DNA from 3 places in the Vogesella sp. XCS3 genome. Region 2 is predicted to be linked to each of the others. Evidence: predicted binding sites of a transcription regulator. Region 2 holds the regulator's gene; each other region holds the start of a gene.
The links. The regulator HrcA, encoded in region 2, represses chaperone genes, less so after heat shock. The targets are predictions, from matches to a motif close to ATTAGCACTCGNNNNNNNCGAGTGCTAAT.
Positions count from the first base shown of each region.

Region 1: a site for HrcA is predicted at 2,849-2,877, ahead of rpoH (RNA polymerase sigma factor RpoH). Genes of this name have one in related genera too.
Region 3: a site for HrcA is predicted at 3,394-3,422, ahead of groES (co-chaperone GroES). Genes of this name have one in related genera too.

Region 1 is NZ_CP085530.1:2,264,503-2,269,868, reverse strand. It holds gene LCH97_RS10865 (PglL family O-oligosaccharyltransferase) at 1-25, shown strand, start outside; gene LCH97_RS10860 (PglL family O-oligosaccharyltransferase) at 93-1,856, shown strand; gene rpoH (RNA polymerase sigma factor RpoH) at 1,955-2,815, opposite strand; gene ftsX (permease-like cell division protein FtsX) at 2,927-3,838, opposite strand; gene ftsE (cell division ATP-binding protein FtsE) at 3,835-4,488, opposite strand; gene ftsY (signal recognition particle-docking protein FtsY) at 4,535-5,366, opposite strand, start outside.
Region 2 is NZ_CP085530.1:236,392-241,757, forward strand. It holds gene recX (recombination regulator RecX) at 1-21, opposite strand, end outside; gene recA (recombinase RecA) at 21-1,085, opposite strand; gene hrcA (heat-inducible transcriptional repressor HrcA) at 1,328-2,347, shown strand; gene mltB (lytic murein transglycosylase B) at 2,394-3,410, shown strand; gene dnaX (DNA polymerase III subunit gamma/tau) at 3,516-5,366, shown strand, end outside.
Region 3 is NZ_CP085530.1:2,059,546-2,064,911, forward strand. It holds gene petA (ubiquinol-cytochrome c reductase iron-sulfur subunit) at 1-322, opposite strand, end outside; gene LCH97_RS09795 (Nif3-like dinuclear metal center hexameric protein) at 448-1,194, opposite strand; gene groL (chaperonin GroEL) at 1,346-2,989, opposite strand; gene groES (co-chaperone GroES) at 3,037-3,324, opposite strand; gene LCH97_RS09810 (FAD-dependent oxidoreductase) at 3,553-4,968, opposite strand; gene gltB (glutamate synthase large subunit) at 5,056-5,366, opposite strand, start outside.

The sequences.
Region 1 (5,366 bases), 1.7 Mb from region 2:
GCCGCGCTTACCGCACTTTAACTAGCTGTTTTTGCTCGCTGGCCTGGCATCGGCTATGCTTCGGCCTTTGCTAGCGCCTGTGAGCGTGATTCATGTCTGCTTCTCTGATGGATGACACCAAGCGTGTCCGTATTGCTGCCTTGCTGTTGGCCGCGATCACTATTTTTCCTTTTCTGTCGCGTTTCCACTTTCTGCCTTTGCCGCAGTGGTGGGGCGAAATCACCGTGGTTTGCTGCGCCGCGCTAGCCGGCTTGTTGTTGCCCGGCACCCCTTCGGCGTGGCCAAGGGCCAGCATCTGGATGATGGTCTTGGCACTGGTGTGGGCATTGCAGCCGTGGTTCCTACCCGTGTTATTCCCTGGCCTGAATCAGGCCACGGCATTGGCCTTTGTTGCCTTGTCGGTGTTGGCGCTTGTTGTCATACGCTTGCGTCTGCGCTGGGGAGCGGAAGCGCTGATTACCTATTTGTGCAAAGCGATCCTGATCGGCACGCTACTGCAATCCCTGATCGGTTTGGCGCAAGTCACTGGTCTGGCGCAGGTCATGGGTGGTGTGCTGTTCTACGACAGTAGCCACCCAACGACCAATGTATTCGGTCATATCGGCCAACGTAACCAGTACGCGCATTACCTGACTTGGGGGGTAATTGCGGCTGCGTGGCTATTGGTGAGTGGCCAACCGGCGCGACGCTGGCTCTGGGGCGCTATCGCCTGGCTTTCCTTGTCCATTGCCTTTGCCGGTTCCCGTACCGTGCTGTTGTATGCGTTTGCGCTGGCGATCATGGCAGGCTGGTGGCATTGGCGCTTGCGCGTGTCGCAGTCGGCAAAAATGATGCGTGTGATGTGGCTGGCTGTGGCACTGATTGTGGCGATGCAGTTTGCCTTGCCGTTGGCAGAGAAGCTGCTCGCCCCCCTTCTGCATGGGCCGGTTGCTGCGAGTGGCCTGGAAAGGTTGGCCGCAAACAGTGATGGCATGGGCGCGCGGCGCTTGGCGGAATGGGGCAAAGCCTGGATCGTGTTTACCGAGCATCCGGGCTACGGATTTGGCTGGTATCAATATGCCTCCGAGAGTGTGCGCTTGCAGATGCTGCCGCAGTTTGCCAATGCCGGCGTCAATAGCGGGCTGTTTGCCAATGCCCATAATCTGGTGTTTCAGCTGCTGGCCGAAATGGGGCTGGTTGGTACATTGTGTGCGGTGCTGGGTTTTACCTGGGCGGCCTGGCCTTACTTTGGCCGTCGCGTCGAGCCGGTACATCTGGTGCCGCTGGCCATCATGGCGGTGACGCTGATCCATAGCATGCTGGAGTACCCGCTGTGGTACCTGTACTTTCCCGCCGTGATGGTGATGATGCTGGCGCTGGCACCCGAGGCGGATGAGGCACCCATCGTTTGGCTAACGCCGCTGTATACGGTGCTGGCTATTGCATTGCTGGTTTTGGCGGCGTATGGCAGCTGGCGTTATCGCGAGATGCAAGGGCTGTATTACCCGACGACCCAGCGCCAGCAGCAGCGTCTGGAGCAGATTATCCGCCATGAACCGATGTTCGCCTCCCACGCGCTTGGTTTGCTGGATGATGTCATTACACCGACGCCGCAGGCACTGAAAACGCAGCGGCATTGGCTGGAGCTGATGGCAGCGTTCCGCCCTTACCCGGATGTGCTGCGGCGCAAGGCACAGATGGAAGCACTGGCTGGCGAGCAGGAAAAGGCGGCGCATACCTTTAGCCTGGCTTTGGCGTCATTCCCGACATACGCGCCGGATTTTCTGGCCGAGCTGGACGAAGGCGAGCCGGCCTGGGCTCGCCTGCGCGCCATGGCACAGGCGGCTACAGACAAGCTGCCGCCGCAGTACCGCTAGCGAAAAAAAGCCCAGCTGGCGTGAGGTGGCCTGCTGCAAATGAGAAAGCCCGCTTGTGATGCAAGCGGGCTTTGTTTTGCCTAGCTCTCCGAGAGAGATCAGGCGTCTATTACAACACCGTGGCTCAGCGCGGTTTTCATTTTGCCTAGCGCTTTGGCTTCGATCTGGCGGATGCGTTCTGCAGATACGCCAAATTCGGCAGCCAAGTCGTGCAATGTGGCGCCGCTGTCATCGGCCAGCCAGCGTGCTTCGATAATGCGGCGGCTGCGCGGATCCAGCGTGGCCAACGCGTGTTCGATGCCTTCACCTTGCAGCGTGTCCAGCGCGCGGCGTTCCATGGCGCGGGTCGGCTCGTGGTGGCTGTCAGCCAGCCAGTCGATGGGTGCAAAGCCTTCGTCGTCACCTTCATCCGCTAGTAGCGCCATATCCTGGCCGCTCATGCGCGTTTCCATTTCGCGCACTTCTTCCGGTTTGACACCCAGCTGTTCGGCAATGGCTTGCGCCTCTTTTTCTGACAAGGCAGAAAACCCCTGCTTCATGCTGCGCAGGTTGAAGAACAGTTTACGTTGTGGCTTGGTTGTGGCAATGCGCACCAGGCGCCAGTTGCGCAGAATGAACTCGTGAATCTCGGCCTTGATCCAGTGCACGGCAAACGAGAACAGGCGTACACCGCGGGTAGGTTCAAAACGTTTTACCGCTTTCATCAGGCCGATATTGCCTTCCTGAATCAGGTCGGCTTGCGGCAGGCCATAGCCAGAGTAGCCGCGGGCAATCGATACCACTACGCGCAGATGCGATAGCACCAGGCGCTTGGCTGCCTCCAGGTCGCCTTGTTCCTGCTGGCGCGTGGCAAGCTCGAACTCTTCTTCCGGCGTGAGCATGGGGATGCTGTTGACGGTCTGGATATACTGTTCCAGGCTGCCGTTGGCAGAGAGTACGGGCAAAGCAATCGTGGTCATACGCTGATTATCCTTGTGGAAACCTGAGCTGATCTTAGCACTCCCGGTAGGAGAGTGCCAGAAGTGCACAGGTTCCCGGCGATGGCATTTATTTATGATGGTGATAGCGGCTTAGCGGGCGCGCAGTTTGCGCAGGTAGTGGTCTGCCGCCAGGCGGGCGCCGACAATGCCCAGGCCAATACTGGCTGCGGCCAACATCAGCAGCTCGGTCGGCAGCAGGCTACGCAGCATAATACTTTCGCTGTAGAGCTGGGCAAAACCGTTTAATGCTGGCGCGGCTTGGGCAACAAACACACTGCATAGTGCCCAGCAGCACAGGGTGCTGAGCAGGCCTTGCCATACGGCGTAATACATAAAAGGACGGCGGATAAAGCTATCAGTCGCGCCAATCAGTTTGGCGACTTCGATCTCTTCCTGCCGCGCCAGTATTTGCATGCGTATGCTGTTGTGGGTAATCAGCACCAGCGCCAGGCCAAAGCTGATGCTCAGAAACCAGGCCAGCTGCATGGCCAGCTCCAGTAAACCGTGCAGGCGTTTGGCCCAGGCGGCATCAAACTGGGCCTGCTCTACCATGGGAAGGCCGGAGAGCTCGCGTTGCAGCATTTCCAGTGCTTCTGGTGTGGCATCGGCTTTGGGTTGCACCACAAAGGCGTGGGGCAGGGGGTTGCTGCCCAGGCCTTCACCAATACCGCTCATACCGCTGCGCTGCTCCAGCTGTTGCAAGGCGGCATCCTTCGAGACAAAGCTGAAGCTGGCCACGCGCGGGTGGGTTTGCAGGCTGGCTTGTACGGCAGCCAGGTCGGCTTGTTCGGTGGACAGCTCCATGAACAGCGTGATTTGTGGTGTGGCGGTAAGCTTGCCCACCCACGTTTGCACACTGGTTGCTGCCAGGTATAGCGAAACAGGCAGCGACAGGGCAATGGCCAGCATCAGCAGGTTCAGCAAGCTGCCCACGGGTTGGCGCAGCATTTTCAGCAGGGCAAGGCGGGCATCCTGCCAGTGCAGGTAGAAGTAGTGTTTCATGAGGCAAACTGGCCCTCGCGCAGGCGGATAATGCGGCGACCGTAGTCTTCCATCAGGGTTTCATCGTGTGCAGACACAATGACGGTGACGCCTACCTGATGAAACGATTTGAACAGCTCCATGATGTCCAGTGCGTAAGCGCGGTCAAGGTTTGCCGACGGCTCGTCAGCCAGCAGGATGCTGGGGCGGTGCACTACGGCCCGGGCGATGCATAGCCGCTGCTGCTCACCGCCGGATAGCCGTACCGGCATCACCTTTTCTTTGCCCAGCAAGCCTACCTTGTCCAGTGCTGCGCGTACGCGGCGCGCAGCATCGCGGCGGTCAAAGCCGATAATGTCCAGCGGCAACATTACATTGTCGAATACGCTGCGATCGAACAGGATCTTGTGGTCTTGAAACACGATGCCGATGTGTTGGCGCACATAGGGTAGCTGGCTGGGGCGCAGGCGGCTCAGGTTTTGGTCGTTCACCAGTACATTGCCGCTGGTGGCGCGTTCTATACCGGAAATCAGCTTCAGCAGGGTACTTTTACCTGCGCCGGAATGGCCGGCCAGGAACAGCATTTCGCCACTATCTATGGTGAACGACAGGTTCTTGAGCGCATCGTGCCCGCCCGGGTAGCGTTTGCTCACCTGTTCAAACTGGATCATTGCGCCTCCTCATCAAGGGCAAAGGTTGGCCGCAGCAAGCGGGTGACTAGTCAAACAGCGCGTCGATGTACGGGCCGGCCTGGAACGGGCGCAGGTCATCGATGCTTTCGCCCACGCCAATAAAGCGCAGCGGTACCGGGCGCTGCTTGGCGATGGCTGCAATGACACCCCCTTTGGCGGTGCCATCCAGCTTGGTGAGCACCAGGCCAGTCAGACCCAGCGCATCATCAAACGCGACTACCTGGTTAATGGCGTTCTGGCCGATATTGGCATCCAGTACCAGCATGACTTCATGCGGGCCATCCGGAATGGCTTTCTGGATAACGCGCTTTACCTTTTTGATTTCTTCCATCAGGTGCAGCTGCGTGGGCAGGCGGCCGGCGGTATCCGCCAGCACGATATCAATACCACGCGCCGTGGCTGCCTGGATGGCGTCGTAACAGACTGCTGCGGCATCACCGCTCTGTTGGGCAATAACGGTCACGTTATTGCGCTCACCCCAGGCCATCAGTTGCTCGCGAGCAGCAGCACGGAAAGTATCCCCAGCGGCTAGCAGCACACTCTTGCCCTGGCTCTGGAAGTACTTGGCGAGTTTGCCGATAGACGTGGTTTTGCCGGCGCCGTTCACGCCCACCATCATGATCACGAATGGTTTCTTGCCTGCGGTATCCAGTGGCACTTCCAGCGGGCCGATTAGCTCGCCCAGCGACGACTTCAGTGCGCCCTTCAGCTCGCTGGCGTCCTTTAGGCCGCCCAGGCTTACGCGATCACGTACATCTTTAAGCAGGTGGTTGGTAGCATCCACGCCCATATCGGCGGTCAGCAGTACCGTTTCCAGCTCTTCGTACAGATCTTCATCGATCTTGCCGCCACCGAAC
Region 2 (5,366 bases):
GCTTTTGCCCGGTTTTTCCATCAGGCGTCGAAGGTGTCGTCCAGCAGCTCTTCGTCAGCGTCCGGCTTGCCTTCGGTGATTTCTACCTTGATGCCCACGGCTTCGCGGATCTTGCGCTCGATTTCCTGGGCAATGGCCGGGTTGGATTTCAGCCATTCGCGGGTGTTGTCCTTGCCCTGGCCGATTTTCTGGCCGTTATAGGCGTACCAGGCACCGGACTTGTCGATAAAGCCGTGCTCTACGCCCAGCTCGATGATTTCGCCTTCACGGCTGATGCCTTCGCCGTACAGGATGTCAAAACCGGCCTGCTTGAACGGTGGCGATACCTTGTTCTTCACCACTTTCACGCGGGTTTCGTTGCCGATGATTTCTTCACCCTTCTTGATACCGCCGATGCGGCGGATATCCATGCGCACCGAAGCGTAGAATTTCAGCGCGTTACCGCCGGTGGTGGTTTCCGGGCTGCCGAACATCACGCCGATCTTCATACGGATCTGGTTGATGAATACCACCAGGGTGTTGGTACGCTTGATATTGCCGGTGAGTTTGCGCAGTGCCTGGCTCATCAGGCGGGCTTGCAGGCCTACGTGGCTGTCACCCATTTCGCCTTCGATCTCGGCTTTGGGTACCAGGGCGGCAACCGAGTCCACAACGATCACGTCCACGCCGCCGGAGCGTACCAGCATGTCGCAGATTTCCAGTGCCTGCTCTCCGGTATCCGGCTGCGAGATCAGCAGGTCTTCTACCGATACGCCCAGTTTTTGAGCGTATTGCGGGTCCAGTGCGTTTTCGGCGTCGATATAGGCGCAGGTGCCGCCCAGCTTTTGCGCTTCGGCAACCACCTGCAGGCACAGCGTGGTTTTACCGGACGATTCCGGGCCGTAGATTTCTACTACGCGGCCACGCGGCAGGCCACCCACGCCTAGTGCCAGATCCAGACCCAGCGAGCCGGTGCTGATGACTTGCAGGTTCTCGGTGATCTGGTTGTCGCTCATGCGCATGATCGAGCCTTTGCCGAACTGCTTTTCAATTTGCGCCAGCGCTGCACTCAGCGCCTTGCTTTTGTCTTCGGAACGCTCTGCCATGCTTGCTCCATTCATTCAACGGGGTGGATAACGATTCAGATTTTGATTATGTACGTTTTCATCTGCCCTGCCAAATAAAAACTACAGGCAGCGATGCAAACGCACCACAAGGGCGTGGTGGCCATGAATGCAATCAGCGGATTATCGCACAAAAGACGGTGCTACCAAGCCGTCGGCCACGGTGCCATGCCCTGATGCGGCAAAGCCTTTGGCTGGCGGGCAAGCTGTGACAGAATGGCAGCATGCTGAACGATCGCACACAACATTTGCTCAAGGTGCTGGTAGAGCGCTACATCGCCGATGGCCAGCCTGTGGCGTCCAAAACCCTGGCGACGGTATCCGGGCTGGAGCTGTCGTCGGCGTCCATCCGCAATATGCTGGCCGACCTGGAAGGGCTGGGCCTGATTGCCTCGCCGCATACCTCGGCCGGGCGCGTGCCCACGCCGCGCGGCTACCGCCTGTTTGTCGACCGTCTGCTAACGGTGCAACAGCTGGCCGAACCTGCCGTGGCCGAGCTGCGGCATACGCTGCAGCCGGACAGCCCCAAGCGGGTGGTGAAGGCAGCATCGCAGCTGCTAGCCGAGCTGACGCAGTTTGCCGGTGTGGTGATGACACCGCAGCGTGCCGACGCCGCATTTCGCCAGGTGGAGTTTTTGCGCCTGTCCGAGCGGCGTGTGCTGCTGATTCTGGTCACGCTGGAAGGCGACGTGCAAAACCACCTGTTCAACACCGCGCGCGACTACAGCGGTGGCGAGCTGATAGAAGCGGCCAACTTCCTGAACCAGCACTATGCCGGCCAGGCGCTGGGCGGCGTGGCCAGCCGGGTAGGGGAGGAGCTGCAGCGCCTGCGCGGGGATATTTCCGAGCTGATGCAGCTGGCCATCCAGTTTGGCCAGCAAACGCTGCACGGTGGCGACGACCTGGTGATTAGCGGGCAGGGCAAGCTGCTGAATGTGAGCGATTTCTCCGGCGACCTGAACCGCCTGCGCGAGTTGTTTGATACCTTCCAGCGCAAGACCGAGCTGTTGCAGCTGCTGGAGCAAAGCCGCCGCGCCCCCGGCGTGAACCTTTTCATTGGCGACGAGTCCGGCGTGGTGACGCTGGACGATTGCAGCGTGGTGATTGCCCCGTACCGGCTCAATGGCCAGGTAGTGGGTGCACTGGGCGTGGTTGGCCCCACGCGCATGGCCTACGAGCGGGTGATCCCGATTGTGGACATCACCGCGCGCCTGGTATCCAGTGCGCTGAATTTCAACGATTGACCCCTGTGCCGCAGCCTGTCTGTTGCGACCAACCCTGGATGACACCATGAGTTTGCTGAAAAACCTGCTGGCCGCTGCCAGCTTGCTGGCGGCCAGCGTTGCCTATGCCGACGTGGCTTTGCTGATGCGCCCGGATGTGCAGCGCTATATCGACGAGCAGGTAGCAAGCGGCGAGCTGTCGCGTGCCGAGCTGGAAAGCGTGTTTGCCAATGTGGAGCTCAAGCCGAACATTATCGCCATCATGGACAAGCCTTCCACGGCGCGGCCGTGGTACCAGTTTCGTCCCAGTTTTTATAACGATAAGCTGATGCAGGAGGGGGTGGCGTTCTGGCTGCAGCACGAAGCTACCCTGCAAAAAGCGGCAGACACCTACAAAGTGGCGCCGGAAATCATCGTGGCGATTATCGGTATCGAGACGCGCTATGGCCGCAATACCGGTGGCTTCCGTCTGGCCGATGCGCTGTCTACGCTGGCGTTTGACTACCCGCGCCGCGCCGATTTTTTCCGCGCCGAACTATCGGAGTTCTTTCGCCTGGCGCGCAGTGAAAACGTGAACGCGCTTACCCTGAAAGGCAGCTACGCCGGCGCCATGGGTCTGCCACAGTTCATGCCGTCCAGCCACCGCAAGTGGGCAGTGGATTTTGACGGTGACGGTCACAAGGACATCTGGAACAACCCGGTGGACGCCATTGGCAGTGTGGCCAACTATTTCCGCGAGCATGGCTGGCTAGGTGGTGACGACGTGGTGATTCCGGCCGAGCTCGCGCCGGGCACGGTGCCGGACGAGCTGGCCGCTGACAAGTTCAATCTGCACTACACCGTGGCCGAGCTCAAGGCGCGCGGCGTGCTGCCACAAGCCCCGGTGCGTGACGACGCGCTGGCAGTGCTGGTGCCGCTGGAAGTGGCACCGGGTGAAATGCGCTACTGGCTGGGCCTCAATAATTTCTACACCATTACCCGCTACAACAAGAGCACGCTGTACGCCATGGTGACGCACGAGCTGGCGCAGGAAATGCGCGCACGATTCGTGCAGGCGCGCATGGCCGTGCCTGCCGGGCAGTAAGGCGAAAGGCGGCCCGGCCCCCGCATGGCTGGCGATGTGCCAGGTAGCAGGCCGCTGCGCTGAAATAGTCGCCATCCCTGGCGAATCCCTTTAGAATTCCGCGCCATGACCTATCAAGTTCTCGCCCGCAAGTGGCGCCCCAAGCGCTTTGCCGACCTGGTTGGCCAGGAGCACGTGGTACGCGCCCTGTCCAATGCGCTGAAAGAATCCCGCCTGCACCATGCCTACCTGCTGACAGGTACCCGTGGCGTGGGCAAGACCACCATCGCACGTATTCTGGCCAAGAGCCTGAACTGCGAAACCGGTACCACCGCCGAGCCGTGCGGCGTGTGTCAGGCGTGCACCCAGATCGATGCCGGCCGTTTTGTCGACCTGCTGGAGATCGACGCCGCGTCCAATACCGGTATCGACAATATCCGCGAAGTGCTGGAAAACGCCCAGTACACCCCTACTATGGGGCGCTACAAGGTCTACATCATCGATGAAGTGCACATGCTGTCCAAAAGTGCCTTCAACGCCATGCTCAAGACGCTGGAAGAACCACCGGCGCACGTCAAGTTCATCCTGGCCACGACCGACCCGCAAAAAGTGCCGGTGACAGTATTGAGCCGCTGTCTGCAGTTCAGCCTGCGCAACATGACACCGCAGCAGGTGGCCGGCCATCTGGCGCACATGCTGGACGTGGAAGGCATTGCCTACGAAACCCCGGCGCTGGCCTTGCTGGGCCGCGCCGCAGCCGGCTCCATGCGCGATGCGCAGTCGCTGCTGGACCAAGCCATTGCCTACGGCCTGGGCGAGGTCAAGGAAGACGGCGTACGCGCCATGCTGGGCGCGGTGGACAAGCGCTACCTGTTTGCCCTGCTGGACGCGCTGGCCGACGCCGACGGCGCCCGCCTGGTGGCCGAGGTGGAAGCGTTGGCCGCACGCGGTATCGGTTTTGACAGCGCGCTGGCCGAGCTGGCCAGCCTGCTGCACCAGCTGGCGCTGGCGCAAACCGTGCCGGCCGCCATTGCCAGTGACGAGCCCGAGCGTGACGCTATCTTTGCCCTGGCGCAGCGCCTGGCGGCGGAAGACGTACAGCTGTACTACCAGATCGCCCTGCATGGCCGCCGTGACCTGGCGCTGGCGCCGGACGAGCACGCCGGCTTCAGCATGAGCATGCTGCGCATGCTGGCCTTTCACCCGGTAAACGGTGGTGAGAGTGCCGTGCGCCCGCTGCCGGCAGCCCGCCCGCCAGTGCCTGCGGCCAACCCTGGCGCCAGTAGTGCAGCCTTGCCTGCAGGCGTTTCGCCAGCGCGTGCTGCGCTGGCGCAGCTGGGGGGCAAGCCTGCCGAGCGCAGCCCGGCCGCCGCTGAAAAACCGGCCGCGCCCGAGCCGGAACCCGAGCCCGCGCGGCCCGCTGCGCCAGCCCCGGTACCGCAGGCCGCACCGCGTGAGCCTGCACCGTGGGACGAGCAGCCAGCCGCTGTAGCTGCAGCCCCCGCCGCGTCGCCTGCCCGCCCGTCTGTGTCTGCCCGCGTGGAGGAAGCGCCGGAGGAGGCCGATGACGATGCCGAGCCAGAGGTGCTGGATACCGCGGGTGATAGCGACGACGAGCTGCCCGCTTACGCCATGATGATGGAAGAAGACCCGGGCGAGCTGGTGAGCGAAGCGCCGGTGTTCGACGGCGACTGGGCCAGCCTGATCGGCCGCCTGGGTAACAAGCTGGGCGCGGCGCGCATGCTGGCACAAAACGCGGCGCTGAAACAATGGGATGGCAAAGTATTCGAGCTGGCGGTGCCGGAAGGCTTCCGCAATATGGCCACGCGCGATTATCAGGACAAGCTGAAAAGCGTTCTGGGCGAGTATCTCGGCCAGAGCATTGAACTGAGGGTGTCGGTAGAGACCCTCGATATGGAGACCCCCGCCATGCGCGATGCACGCTTCAAGCGTGAGCAGCTGGCCGGTGCGCGTCAA
Region 3 (5,366 bases), 1.8 Mb from region 2:
TCTGGCAATACGCCGGTTGCTGCGGCGCTTCCGATTTCGGGTCCAGCAGATCGCCTTCGATAGTCGACAGGTTTTTCAGCTGCTCAGGTGTACGGGACAGAACCCATACCGGCTTGCCACGCCATTCGACGTTGATCTTCTGGCCCGGCTCCAGCTTGCTGATGTCCACTTCTACTGGCGCACCTGCAGCCTTGGCACGCTCAGAAGGTGCAAAGCTCATCAAAAACGGGACAGCCACACCGGCTGCCGCCACACCACCAACCGCGCTGGTGGCCACCGTCAGAAAACGACGGCGCCCCGCATCAACGTGTTGTTCACTCATTACAGTCATCCTCAAACGTGGAAACCGAGCTATAAACTTGAAACTTTACAATTCTACCCGATTCCATGAGGGAACTTGAAGCGCATATGCGACAAATCGCCTCATTGACAACAGGGGCTTAGTTTTCAAACCGGGTTAAAGAGATCGATAAATTGCACATCCAGGGCAAAATCATGCGCCAGCCACTCGCCTAGCGCCTTTACACCATAGCGTTCGGTGGCATGATGGCCCGCCGCGATGAAGCTTACGCCTGTTTCATTGGCCAAATGCTGATTTTGCTCAGACACTTCGCCAGTAATGAACACATCCACCCCCAAAGCGATGGCTTGTTCGAAATAACCCTGCGCGCCACCGGTACACCAGGCCACATGCTGCACGCTACGCGTCTTGTCCCCTAACAGTAGTGCGTCGCGCCCCAGGTTGCGGCCAACTTGCTCGCACAAAGCCTCTGCAGTAGTGCACTGCGCCAGCTCACCGGTCCAGATCAGCGGCTCAGTCACGGACGGAGCCCCATTCTGCAAGCCCAACACTTGGCCCAGCTGCGCGTTATTACCCAGCTCCGGGTGCGCATCCAGTGGCAGGTGATAGGCAAACAGGTTGATGTTGCTGCGCAACAACGCCGCAATACGCTGGCGCTTGATGCCGGTAATGGGCGCTGCCTCGCTTTTCCAGAAGTAACCGTGATGCACCAGAATGGCATCGGCTTGCCGGCGGATGGCTTCGTCAATCAAGTCTTGCGAGGCAGTGACGCCGGTTACCACGCGGCGGATCTCGTCGCAGCCTTCCACTTGCAGCCCGTTCGGGGCGTAATCCTTGAAGCGCCACGGCTCCAGCTTGCCGTCCAGCGCTTTGAGCAAATCTGATCGTTTCATGTTGACGCTCCGCGAGATAAAGCCGGCATTGTGCCAGACTGCACGGGCAAAACAATGCGGCCACCCTGCTGAAAGGTTGGCCGCATTGCCGTAGCACATAAAAAACCCCGCACCGTAGTGCGGGGTTCTGGCTTCGCAGTAGCGAGGCAGCTTACATCATGCCGCCCATACCACCCATACCACCCATACCGCTCATGTCTGGCATGGCAGGCTTGTCTTCCGGCAGTTCGGCTACCATGCAGTCGGTAGTCAGCATCAGGCCGGCTACGGAGGCTGCGTGTTGCAGCGCGGAGCGGGTTACTTTGGCTGGATCCAGCACGCCCATTTCCAGCATGTCGCCGTATTCGCCGGTAGCGGCGTTGTAACCGAAGTTACCTTTGCCTTCCAGCACTTTGTTTACCACTACAGATGGCTCGTCACCGGCGTTCTGCACGATCTGGCGCAGCGGGGCTTCGATGGCTTTCAGTACGATCTTCACGCCGGCAGCCTGGTCGGCATTGGCGGTTTCCAGATCGGCCAGGGTGGAACGGGCACGCAGCAGGGCTACGCCACCGCCAGGCACCACGCCTTCTTCAACGGCAGCACGGGTAGCGTGCAGCGCGTCTTCCACGCGGGCTTTCTTCTCTTTCATTTCCACTTCGGTAGCTGCACCGACCTTGATCACGGCAACACCGCCAGCCAGCTTGGCTACGCGCTCTTGCAGTTTTTCACGGTCGTAGTCGGAAGTAGCGGCTTCGATCTGCTGACGGATCTCGGCAACACGTGCCTGGATCAGCGCGGCATCGCCTGCACCATCGATGATGGTGGAGTTCTCTTTACCCACTTCAACGCGCTTGGCTTGGCCCAGCATGTCCAGGGTCACTTTTTCCAGGGTCAGGCCCACTTCTTCTGCAATCACGGTGCCGCCGGTCAGGGTAGCGATGTCTTGCAGCATGGCCTTGCGACGGTCGCCGAAGCCTGGCGCCTTCACGGCAACCACTTTCAGGATGCCACGGATGGTGTTCACTACCAGAGTAGCCAGCGCTTCGCCTTCTACGTCTTCAGCGATGATCAGCAGCGGGCGGCCGGACTTGGCCACTTGCTCAAGTACTGGCAGCAGGTCGCGGATGTTGGAGATTTTCTTGTCGAACAGCAGGATGAACGGATTATCCAGTGCGGCAATCTGTTTTTCCTGGTTGTTGATGAAGTACGGGGACAGGTAGCCGCGGTCGAACTGCATGCCCTCTACTACGTCCAGCTCGTTCTGCAGCGATTTGCCGTCTTCAACGGTGATCACGCCTTCTTTGCCGACTTTTTCCATTGCAGTAGCAATGATTTCGCCGATATCGCTATCGGAGTTGGCGGAGATGGAGCCAACCTGGGCGATTTCTTTGGTGGTGGCGCAAGGCTTGGCGATCTTGGCGATCTCGCCTACCAGCGAGATAACGGCTTTGTCGATACCACGCTTCAGGTCCATCGGGTTCATGCCGGCAGTCACGAACTTCATGCCTTCGTGCACGATAGCCTGGGCCAGTACGGTAGCGGTGGTGGTGCCGTCACCGGCAACGTCGGAAGTCTTGGAAGCGACTTCTTTCACCATCTGGGCGCCCATGTTTTCGAACTTGTCTTTCAGTTCGATTTCTTTGGCAACGGATACACCATCCTTGGTGATGGTCGGGGCGCCGAAGGAGCGGTCCAGTACCACGTTGCGGCCTTTCGGGCCCAGAGTCACTTTAACGGCGTCAGCCAGAATGTTGACACCCACTACCATTTTTGCGCGGGCGGAATCGCCGAAGCGTACGTCTTTAGCTGCCATGCTTGAAATTCTCCAGAATCAGTTTGATAAGAGGGATGCGGCCCGGATTACTCAACGATGCCCATCACGTCTTCCTCGCGCATAACGAGGAGCTCATCACCGTCAACCTTGACGGTTTGGCCGGAATACTTGCCGAAGATAACCTTGTCGCCAACTTTCAGCTCCAGCGCACGGCGATCGCCGTTTTCCAGGATCTTGCCGTTGCCTACGGCAACGACTTCACCCATGTCTGGTTTTTCAGCTGCGGCGCCCGGCAGAACGATGCCGGAGGCGGTTTTTTCTTCAGCCTCGAGGCGCTTGATAACAACACGATCGTGCAGAGGACGAATTGCCATTTGACTCTCCTAATAGCAGTGGCTGTTGAAAGATGATTACCTATCAATTCAGCGATAGCGGACAGGTGCATTAGCACTCTGCCCTGACGAGTGCTAATCATAGGGACGGCATAGCCGGTTTTCAAGAGGGGGCCGGCCAAGATTTTTACAGTTTGCCACCGCCGGAAATGACAAAGCCCGCCATGTGGCGGGCCGGGCAAGGTTGGCCGCAAGGGCCACTGGCGCGTTTTACCAGACTTGCAGATAAGCCAGCATGCCTTCTGCAGCCTGGCGGCCTTCAAATACCGCACGCACTACCAGGTCGGCACCGCGCACCTGGTCACCACCCGCAAAGATTTTCGGGTTGCTGGTCTGGTGCTTGAACTGGCCATTGGCCGGGGCCACGGTACGGCCCTGCGCATTGCTGGCAATGCCCTGGCGTTCGAACCAGCTAGCGGCTTCTACCTGGAAGCCAAAAGCCACGATAACGTGATCGCACTCGATGACCTCTTCGCTGCCTGGCACGATCTCGGCATTACGACGGCCTTTGGCGTCCGGCGCGCCCAGGCGGGTTTCAGCCAGTTTCAGGCGCAAGCTGCCATCGGCTGCCTGCTCTACGCCCATAGGCTGGCGGTTCCACAGGAACTCCACACCCTCTTCCTTGGCATTGGCCACTTCGCGCTTGGAGCCCGGCATATTGGCCTCGTCGCGGCGATAGGCACAGATCACCTTGCTGGCGCCCTGGCGGATGGAGGTGCGATTGCAGTCCATGGCGGTATCGCCACCACCGAGCACTACCACTCGCTTGCCGGCCATGGATAGTGGTGCATCGCCGGCAGGCAGCGTATCCATGCACTGGCGCACGTTGTTGATCAGGAAAGGCAGCGCTTCCAGCACGCCAGGCAGGCTTTCGCCTTCAAAACCACCCTTCATGTACTTGTAGGCGCCCATGCCCATGAACACGGCGTCGTACTGCTCCAGCAGCGCCTCGATTTCGACATCGCGACCCACTTCGGTATTTAGCTGGAAGGTCACGCCCATGCCTTCCATGATCTCGCGGCGGCGTTGCACCACGCTCTTTTCCAGCTTGAACTCGGGGATGCCGAAAGTCAGCAGGCCGCCGATTTCTTCGTAGCGGTCGATCACTACCGGGCGTACGCCGTTACGCACCAGCACGTCGGCACAGGCCAGGCCAGCAGGGCCGGCACCAATGATGGCAACCTTCTTGTCGGTCCACACCACTTTGGACATATCCGGGCGCCAGCCGGCTTTGTAGGCTTCATCGGTGATGAATTTTTCTACGCTGCCAATGGTCACGGCGCCAAAGCCACCCTGCTCCAGCGTGCAAGCGCCTTCGCACAGGCGATCTTGCGGGCAAACGCGGCCGCAGATTTCCGGCAGGCTATTGGTCTTGTGCGACATCTCGGCCGCCTCGAACAGCTTGCCTTCCTTCACCAGCTTCAGCCAGTTAGGAATGTAGTTGTGCACCGGGCACTCCCACTCGCAGTAAGGGTTGCCACAGGACAGGCAGCGGCCGGCCTGGTCTGTCGCGTCCACCGCGTGTAGCGGGGTGTAAATCTCTTTGAATTCGATCTTGCGCACGGCAACTTCTACTTTGTCGCCCGGGTTGCGCGAGAGCTTCATGAACTGGAAAACGTCACCCATGATCACTTGTCCTTTGCCCTTGCGGCCAACCTTGGCCGCAAGGTGCTTTTATTGCTATCAAGGGGCGGACCAACCCGCCCGTCCCTATCAGTCTTTCAGCAGGCTTTCCAGCTTGGCTGCTTTAGGCTTCACCAGCCAGAAGTAGTCGACGTAATCGTCGAAGTTTTCCAGCATGGCACGGCCGGTTTCAGAACCGGTCAGCTCTACGTGCTTGGCGATCTTCTCCAGCAGGTAGGCACGGTACATGCCCATGGCTTCGCCGTTGATCAGGTTGATATCCACCAGCTCGTTGTTGAAACGGTAGGCAAACTTCTCGGCACGGTCGTATACGAAGGCAAAGCCCCCGGTCATGCCGGCGCCAAAGTTGTAGCCGGTTTCGCCCAGCACGATCACGCTAC